DNA from 2 places in the Faecalibacterium sp. Marseille-P9312 genome. Region 2 is predicted to be linked to the other one. Evidence: predicted binding sites of a transcription regulator. Region 2 holds the regulator's gene; the other holds the start of a gene.
The links. Region 2 encodes Rex, which represses fermentation and respiration genes when NADH is low (regulators of the CRP and FNR family bind a similar motif). Its sites were predicted from a motif close to ATTGTTAANNNNTTAACAAT; they were not measured.

Region 1: coaD (pantetheine-phosphate adenylyltransferase) is a predicted target of Rex. The motif match lies at 1,689-1,708, and genes of this name have one in related genera.

The regions. Positions count from the first base shown of each region.
Region 1 covers NZ_CABVEW010000009.1:96,843-100,253, reverse strand. The annotation lists gene F3G95_RS08670 (acetyl-CoA C-acetyltransferase) at 1-921, opposite strand, end outside; gene coaD (pantetheine-phosphate adenylyltransferase) at 1,010-1,513, opposite strand; gene F3G95_RS08660 (butyryl-CoA:acetate CoA-transferase) at 2,030-3,376, shown strand.
Region 2 covers NZ_CABVEW010000002.1:60,408-63,818, forward strand. The annotation lists gene F3G95_RS01765 (ABC transporter substrate-binding protein) at 1-194, opposite strand, end outside; gene F3G95_RS01770 (thymidine kinase) at 674-1,276, opposite strand; gene F3G95_RS01775 (redox-sensing transcriptional repressor Rex) at 1,355-1,996, opposite strand; gene F3G95_RS01780 (ATP-dependent Clp protease proteolytic subunit) at 2,260-2,946, shown strand; gene F3G95_RS01785 (DNA translocase FtsK) at 3,079-3,411, shown strand, end outside.

The DNA.
Region 1 (3,411 bases), on a different contig from region 2:
AGCGATGGGGCCAAGACCCATGACCTCAGGCTCGACGCCTGCCAGAGCACCTGCGACCCAGGTAGCCAGAGGCTTCACGCCCAGCTCCTTGGCCTTCTCTTCGCTCATGATGACCAGAGCAGCTGCGCCATCGTTGATAGCGGAGGAGTTTGCAGCGGTGACGATGCCGTCCTTGGTGAAGGCGGGCTTCAGCTTTGCCAGCACTTCGGGAGCGCTCAGACGGGGGCCTTCATCGGTATCGAACACGGTATCGCCCTTCTTGCCCTTGATGACAACAGGAACGATCTCATCCTTGAAAGCACCGTCCTTGATGGCCTTATCAGCCTTCAGCTGGCTGTGGTAAGCGAAATCATCCAGCATCTCGCGGGTGATGGGGCTGTAGCCGTACTTCTTCTGATAGGTCTCGTTGGTGCAGACGTTCTCAGCGGTCATGCCCATGTGCTTGTTGAAGCCGCAGGCATCCCACAGAGCATCGTTGACCATGGTATCCACGATCTCGCTCTTGCCCATGGGAGCGCCCATGCGGTAGCCGTAGCGGCCCTTCATCATTGCGAAGGGAGCCATATCCATGTTCTCCATGCCGCCTGCGACCACGATGTCAGCATCGCCGGCCTCGATCATCTGAGCAGCCATGTTGACGCAGTTCAGACCGGAGCCGCAGACCACGTTGACGGTGACAGCAGGAGTCTCGACGGGCAGGCCAGCCTTCAGGGAAGCCTGACGAGCGACGTTCTGGCCCAGACCAGCCTGGATGACGCAGCCCATGTAAACATGATCGACCTGCTCGGGTTTCACGTTAGCACGGTTCAGGGCCTCCTTGATAACGATGGAGCCCAGCTCTGCAGCAGGGACGTTTGCCAGGGTGCCGCCAAACTTACCAATAGCGGTACGGCAAGCAGATGCGATAACAATTTTCTTCATGTTAATAGCCTCCTGAATTTATCTGTTTCGGGGTTTCGTAAAACTATTTATCAAAAAGCCCGAGGGCCTTTCTGCATTATAAAAGGTATCAGATCGTCTTTCCTTCCGCCCGGAGCTGCTCCACTTTGGCGTGGATGGCATTCTCTACGTTGGGCGTCACGAACTTGGAGATGTTGCTGCCGTAGCGGGCAGCCTCCTTGACGATGGTGGAGGAAAGGTAGCTCCACTTGATGCTGGTGGCAAGGAACATCGTCTCGATGCCGGGCATCAGTGCGTGGTTCGTCTGGGCGAGCTGTATCTCGTTTTCGAAATCCGTCACCGCCCGCAGACCCCGCACCATCACCGAAGCGTGGCGCTTCTTGGCGAACTCCACGGTCAGGCCGTCGAAGCTCTCCACCGTCACATTCGGGATGTCCTTGCAGCACTCCCGCAGCAGCGCCACCCGTTCTTCTACGGTGAACAGAGGGTTCTTTGCGCTGTTGATGAGCACTGCCACAATGAGCTGGTCGTTTATCTTTGCAGCTCGCTTGATGATGTCGAGATGTCCTCTCGTGACCGGGTCGAAGGACCCGGGGTAAACTGCTGTTGCCATCGATATGGTCTCCTTTATTTGCGCGCTTTGGAAAAGCGCATTTGGTGTTGCCATGATAGCACTTTTCAGTTCCTGCTTCAAGTACCAGGCCGCATCGCCATCGCAATATCGTTAATTTTTAGTCAATCAACGTTGCACTGGGGCGCATCATCTTGGTACACCCTTAGTAAACCATATCGTCAAAATTTTATCAAGTACTTTTTCGAAAAAAATTGTTTTTGCTATACCAAACAATCGCCACAAATACCTAAGAAATTTAGTCAAATTGTCCTGCAAAGCATTTTTTCGCGGAAGAGGGCTTGATTATAATGTTTGTTAATGTTATAACTAAGCTGTGCAGGTGTGCCGCTGCTGGAGGCTCCTGTCCTGCCGACCCCAAGGATACCGCCGGGGTGTGATAAGACAGTGTCCGGACTGGAAAGAAACGGTAAATTTCCGGCTAAGATTTTGTCCCGTAGAATTGTGAATAATAAATTTACAATTCTTTTATGTTCTTAAAGGAGAGGATGGTTTATAATGGATTTCATGGAAATGTATGCCCAGAAAAAGATGACTGCCGAGCAGGCTGCTTCTCTGGTCAAGAGCGGCGACTGGGTGGATTACGGCTGGTGCGTCAACACCCCCGTGGCTGTGGACGCCGCCCTTGCCAAGCGCCTGCCCGAACTGGAGAACGTCAATTTCCGCGGCGGCATCCTGATGTGGGTGCCTGAGATCTTCCAGATCGACGACCCCGCTGCCCACATGACCTGGAACAGCTGGCACATGGGCGGCATCGAGCGCAAAGCCATCGCACAGGGCTTCTCGTTCTACTCCCCCATCCGCTATTCGGAGCTGCCCCGCTACTACCGCGAGAGTCCCGACCCGCTGGACATCGCCGTCTTCCAGGTGACTCCGATGGACGAGCACGGCTACTTCAACTTCGGCCCCAGCGCTTCCCATCTGGGTGCCGTCTGTGAGAAGGCCAGGAAGATTATCGTGGAGGTCAACACCAATATGCCCCGCTGCCTCGGCGGTATGGAGAACTGCGTCCATATCTCCCAGGTCACCGGCATCGTGGAGGGCGACAATCCGCCCATCGGCCAGATGGCCGCTGCCGGCCCCGCTTCCGAGGTCGATTTGAAGGTCGCAAACCTCGTCGTGCCGCAGATCCCCAACGGTGCCTGCCTGCAGCTGGGCATCGGCGGTATGCCCAACGCCATCGGCAGCCTCATCGCCCAGAGCGATCTGAAGGACCTGGGCGTCCACACCGAGATGTATGTTGACGCTTTCGTGGACATCGCCAAGGCCGGCAAGATCACCGGCGCACACAAGCAGCTGGACAAGGGCCGTCAGGTCTACGCCTTCGGTGCCGGCACTCAGAAGATGTACGACTACCTCAACAACAACCCCGAGTGTATGTCTGCTCCCGTCGATTATACCAACGACATCCGCAGCATCTCCGCACTGGACAACTTCATCTCCATCAACAATGCGGTGGACATCGACCTGTTCGGCCAGGTGAATGCGGAGAGCGCCGGCGTCAAGCACATTTCCGGTGCAGGCGGCCAGCTGGACTTCGTGCTGGGCGCATACCTTTCCAAGGGTGGCAAGAGCTTCATCTGCCTGTCCTCTACCTTCTTTAATAAGAAGACCGGTCAGCTCGAGAGCCGCATCCGTCCCACGCTGGAAAACGGCAGCATCATCACCGATACCCGTGCCAATCTGCATTACCTCTGCACCGAATACGGCTGCGTCAACCTCAAGGGTCTGACCACCTGGGAGAAGGCCGAAGCCCTCATCAATGTGGCACACCCCGACTTCCGCGAGGAGCTTATCAAAGAGGCCGAGAAGATGCACATCTGGCGCCGCAGCAACAAAATCTAAACATCGCCGTACCGGCTCCTGCCGTCTGCGGCAGG
Region 2 (3,411 bases):
CCGCCCCACCAGCTCATGGTCAGGGTGACGGGGTCAGAAGACAGGCCGGCCACGGAAGCTGCTGCGGAAGAAGCAGCGGTGGAAGTGGCGGTAGAACCAGCGTTGCTGGAGCCGCCGCAGGCGGCCAGCAGGCCGGCAGCACCCACAGCGCCAGAGACCTTCAGAAAGTCACGACGAGAAATTGCCTTGCTCATTTTCGTTCTCCTCCTATGTAGAAAACATCTTCTTGCACGGACGCCTCTGCAAAGCATCCGTTGTATACAAATATAATACCAAAGGCAAGAAAAAAAAGAAAGATGCAAATTGTAGTGATAGCGGCAGAAAACGTACAAATATTGCGCTTATTTTTTGCCCGCTTTTGACGTCATTGCCATAATGAATAAACTTGGACCGAAAAACTGTGCAACTTGTATACTTCAACGATTTGCATAGAAAACTGGGATGCAACAGGAGAAGATTGGCCTGAATTGCAAGAATTTTGTAGCCGAGGCAAAATTTGTTGAAAGAGCGTTGTATACATCAAAAGCGACGATAACAGAAAGTTCCGGCCCCGAGCTGATATATCAATAGCGCAAAAAACGCGCGAATCGGGCCGCGACTGATATATCACGGATGCAGAAAAGATACAAAAATGCCGTCCGGCGTGCGGACGGCATAAAATCAGGGAAAAGAGTCACCGACGGGCAGCGTAGAAAGCGCTGCGCTCCCGGAAATAGCACTGGGGACACATGCTGACGTACTGGACGTCGTTCTCAAGGTCGATGGCTACCTGTTCGCCCTCAAAGACGAAGCGGCCGTTGACCTTGCGGCAGTTGCAGGTGGCCTTGCGGCCGCAGGTGCAGATGGTCTTCATCTCCTCGATGGTGTGAGCCAGCTCCAGAAGCCGGGTGGAGCCGGGGAAGCCCTTGAGGGAGAAGTCGGAGCGCAGGCCGTAGCAGATGACGGGGATGTTCAGCTCTACCGTCACCATAAACAGCTGCTCGGCCTGCTCTGCGGTGAGGAACTGGCTCTCGTCACAGAGCACACAGGCCAGAGGCCGGCCCTCGCTGCTGGCGGCCCGGACGGCCTCCACCAGGTCCATGTCCGGCGGCACCAGCAGGTCGGCAGGGCGGCGGACGCCCAGACGGCTCACGAGGTCGCCGCTGCCCTTGGTGTCCACCTTCGGCTTGAGGATGAGCACCCGCATCCCCTGCTCCTCGTAGTTGTGAGCCACCTGCATCAGCGCGGTGCTCTTGCCGCTGTTCATTGCGCCGTAACGGAAATAAAGCTTTGCCATATCGAAAAAGTCTCCTCATGAAAGGACTCTCTCAGCCAAAGCCTGACGGAGAGGGCCTGTATTATCGATCGTATCTGCTCAGTCCTGATTGCGCAGCCGGTAGCCCAGGCTCATCAGGCTGTCGCCGAGGTGGACATTCTCCACCACCACGTCGGGGTAGGAGACAGACAGATCGTAGTGGGAGAAGTTCCAGAAGCCCTGGATGCCCAGAGCCACCAGACGGCCGCTGATCTCCTCTGCGCCGCTGCGGGGCAGACAGAGCACAGCCACCTCGGGGTGGTGCTCGGCGCAGAAAGCTTCCAGCTCATCAATGTGTAAGATCTGGATGCCGTTGATCTCTTTGCCCACCTCGTCGGGGGCGTTGTCGAAGGCGGCGATGAGCTTGTAGCCGTTGGTGTCGGTGGTGATGAAGCGGCTCACAGCCTTGCCCAGACGGCCGCAGCCGATGAGGATGGTGGGCAGGAGGTCGCCGTTGCCAAAGAGCAGATGCTCAAGGATGCTCAGCAGGTTCTCCACCGAGTAGCCGATGCCCTGACGGCCATTCACGTCGCCGATGCAGTTGAAGTCCTGCCGCACCTGAGAGGCAGTGGTACCCATCTGGGCGGCCAGCTCACGGGACGAGATGCTGGTGATGCCGTCGTTCTTCAGGGTGCGCAGGTAGCGATAGTATTTGGGCAGGCGCTTGATGACGGGCAGAGAAGCTTTGCCGGGAGTGTTCATAGGGGGGTCTCCTTTCTTTTTATCCGCAGCATTGCCGGGGAGAAGTGCGCAGCGGCAGGGTGCTCCGGCAAAAGATTTGTACTTTCTTGTACAATAATGATACATATTTGACAATCTTATCTCTAGTATAAAGTATACAGCGCGAAGAGAGAATGTCAAACCATTTGGCACATTTTTTTGAGAAAGAAAAGAAATCTTTACCGAAGTATAACCGGCAGGAATGCCGGACAAGCTGAAATGAAGCAAAAAGGAGGATGCGCAGAATGTCACAGGAAGAGAAGAACATCCCCGTGGAGCAGCAGCGGCTGGAAAAAGAGCAGATCGAGGATATGGGCAGCGTTTACCGCACCCGGGGAGCTCACGCCATCCACTGCCTGACGGTCATCGGCCAGGTGGAGGGCCATGTGGAAGCGCCCCAGGGCCAGAAGACCACCAAGTATGAGCACGTCATCCCCCAGCTGGTGGCCGTGCAGGAAGACCCCGCCATTGAGGGCCTGCTGGTCCTGCTCAATACGGTGGGCGGGGATGTGGAGGCGGGGCTTGCGCTGGCGGAGCTCATCGCCAGCATCTCCAAGCCCAGTGCGGCGGTGGTGCTGGGCGGGGGCCACTCCATCGGCATCCCGCTGGCCGTCAGCGCCCAGCGGAGCTTCATCGTGCCTACTGCCACCATGACGGTCCACCCCGTCCGCCATTCCGGCATGATCCTGGGCGTGCCGCAGACCATGCGCTGGTTCGAGCAGATGCAGGAGCGCATCACCGGCTTTGTGGCGTCCCACAGCGGCATCTCGGAGAAGCGCTATACTGAGCTGATGATGCGCACGGGCGAGCTGGTCATGGACGTCGGCACCGTGCTGGATGGCCGAAAAGCCGTGCGGGAAAAGCTCATCGACGAGCTGGGCGGGCTGTCGGATGCGCTGGCATGGCTCTACCGAGAAATCGAGGGGAAATAAATTGCCATTTGACTTTTCCCGTGGTACAATGAAAGAATCGAGTCGTATCGAAATTCTTCCATCGTCACCGACAGAGCCGCCCTGAGCGCGCCCTGCTTCATGATATAAAATAAGGAACGGGTTTTAGGAAACATGGCAAAGAGAAAACGCAAGACCTCCGGGCGCAGCACAGCCTCGCGCCGCAAGAACCGGACACAGGACCGGATGCCCGCGGGGCTCATCACCCTGTTTGCGGGGCTGGTGCTCATGGCGCTGGCTTTCGTGCCGGGCAGCTCGGCCTGGCGCACGATGCACGATGTCCTGTTCGGCGTGTTCGGCTGCGGAAGCTTCGTGCTGGGCGCGGCGCTGTGTTATCTGGCCATCCTCTACACCCGGGGCGAAGACCTGCTGCCCCATATCGCCAAGCTTACGCTGGGGCTCATCTTCGCCAGCGGCACGGTCATCGTCTTTTCTGACATCCCCACC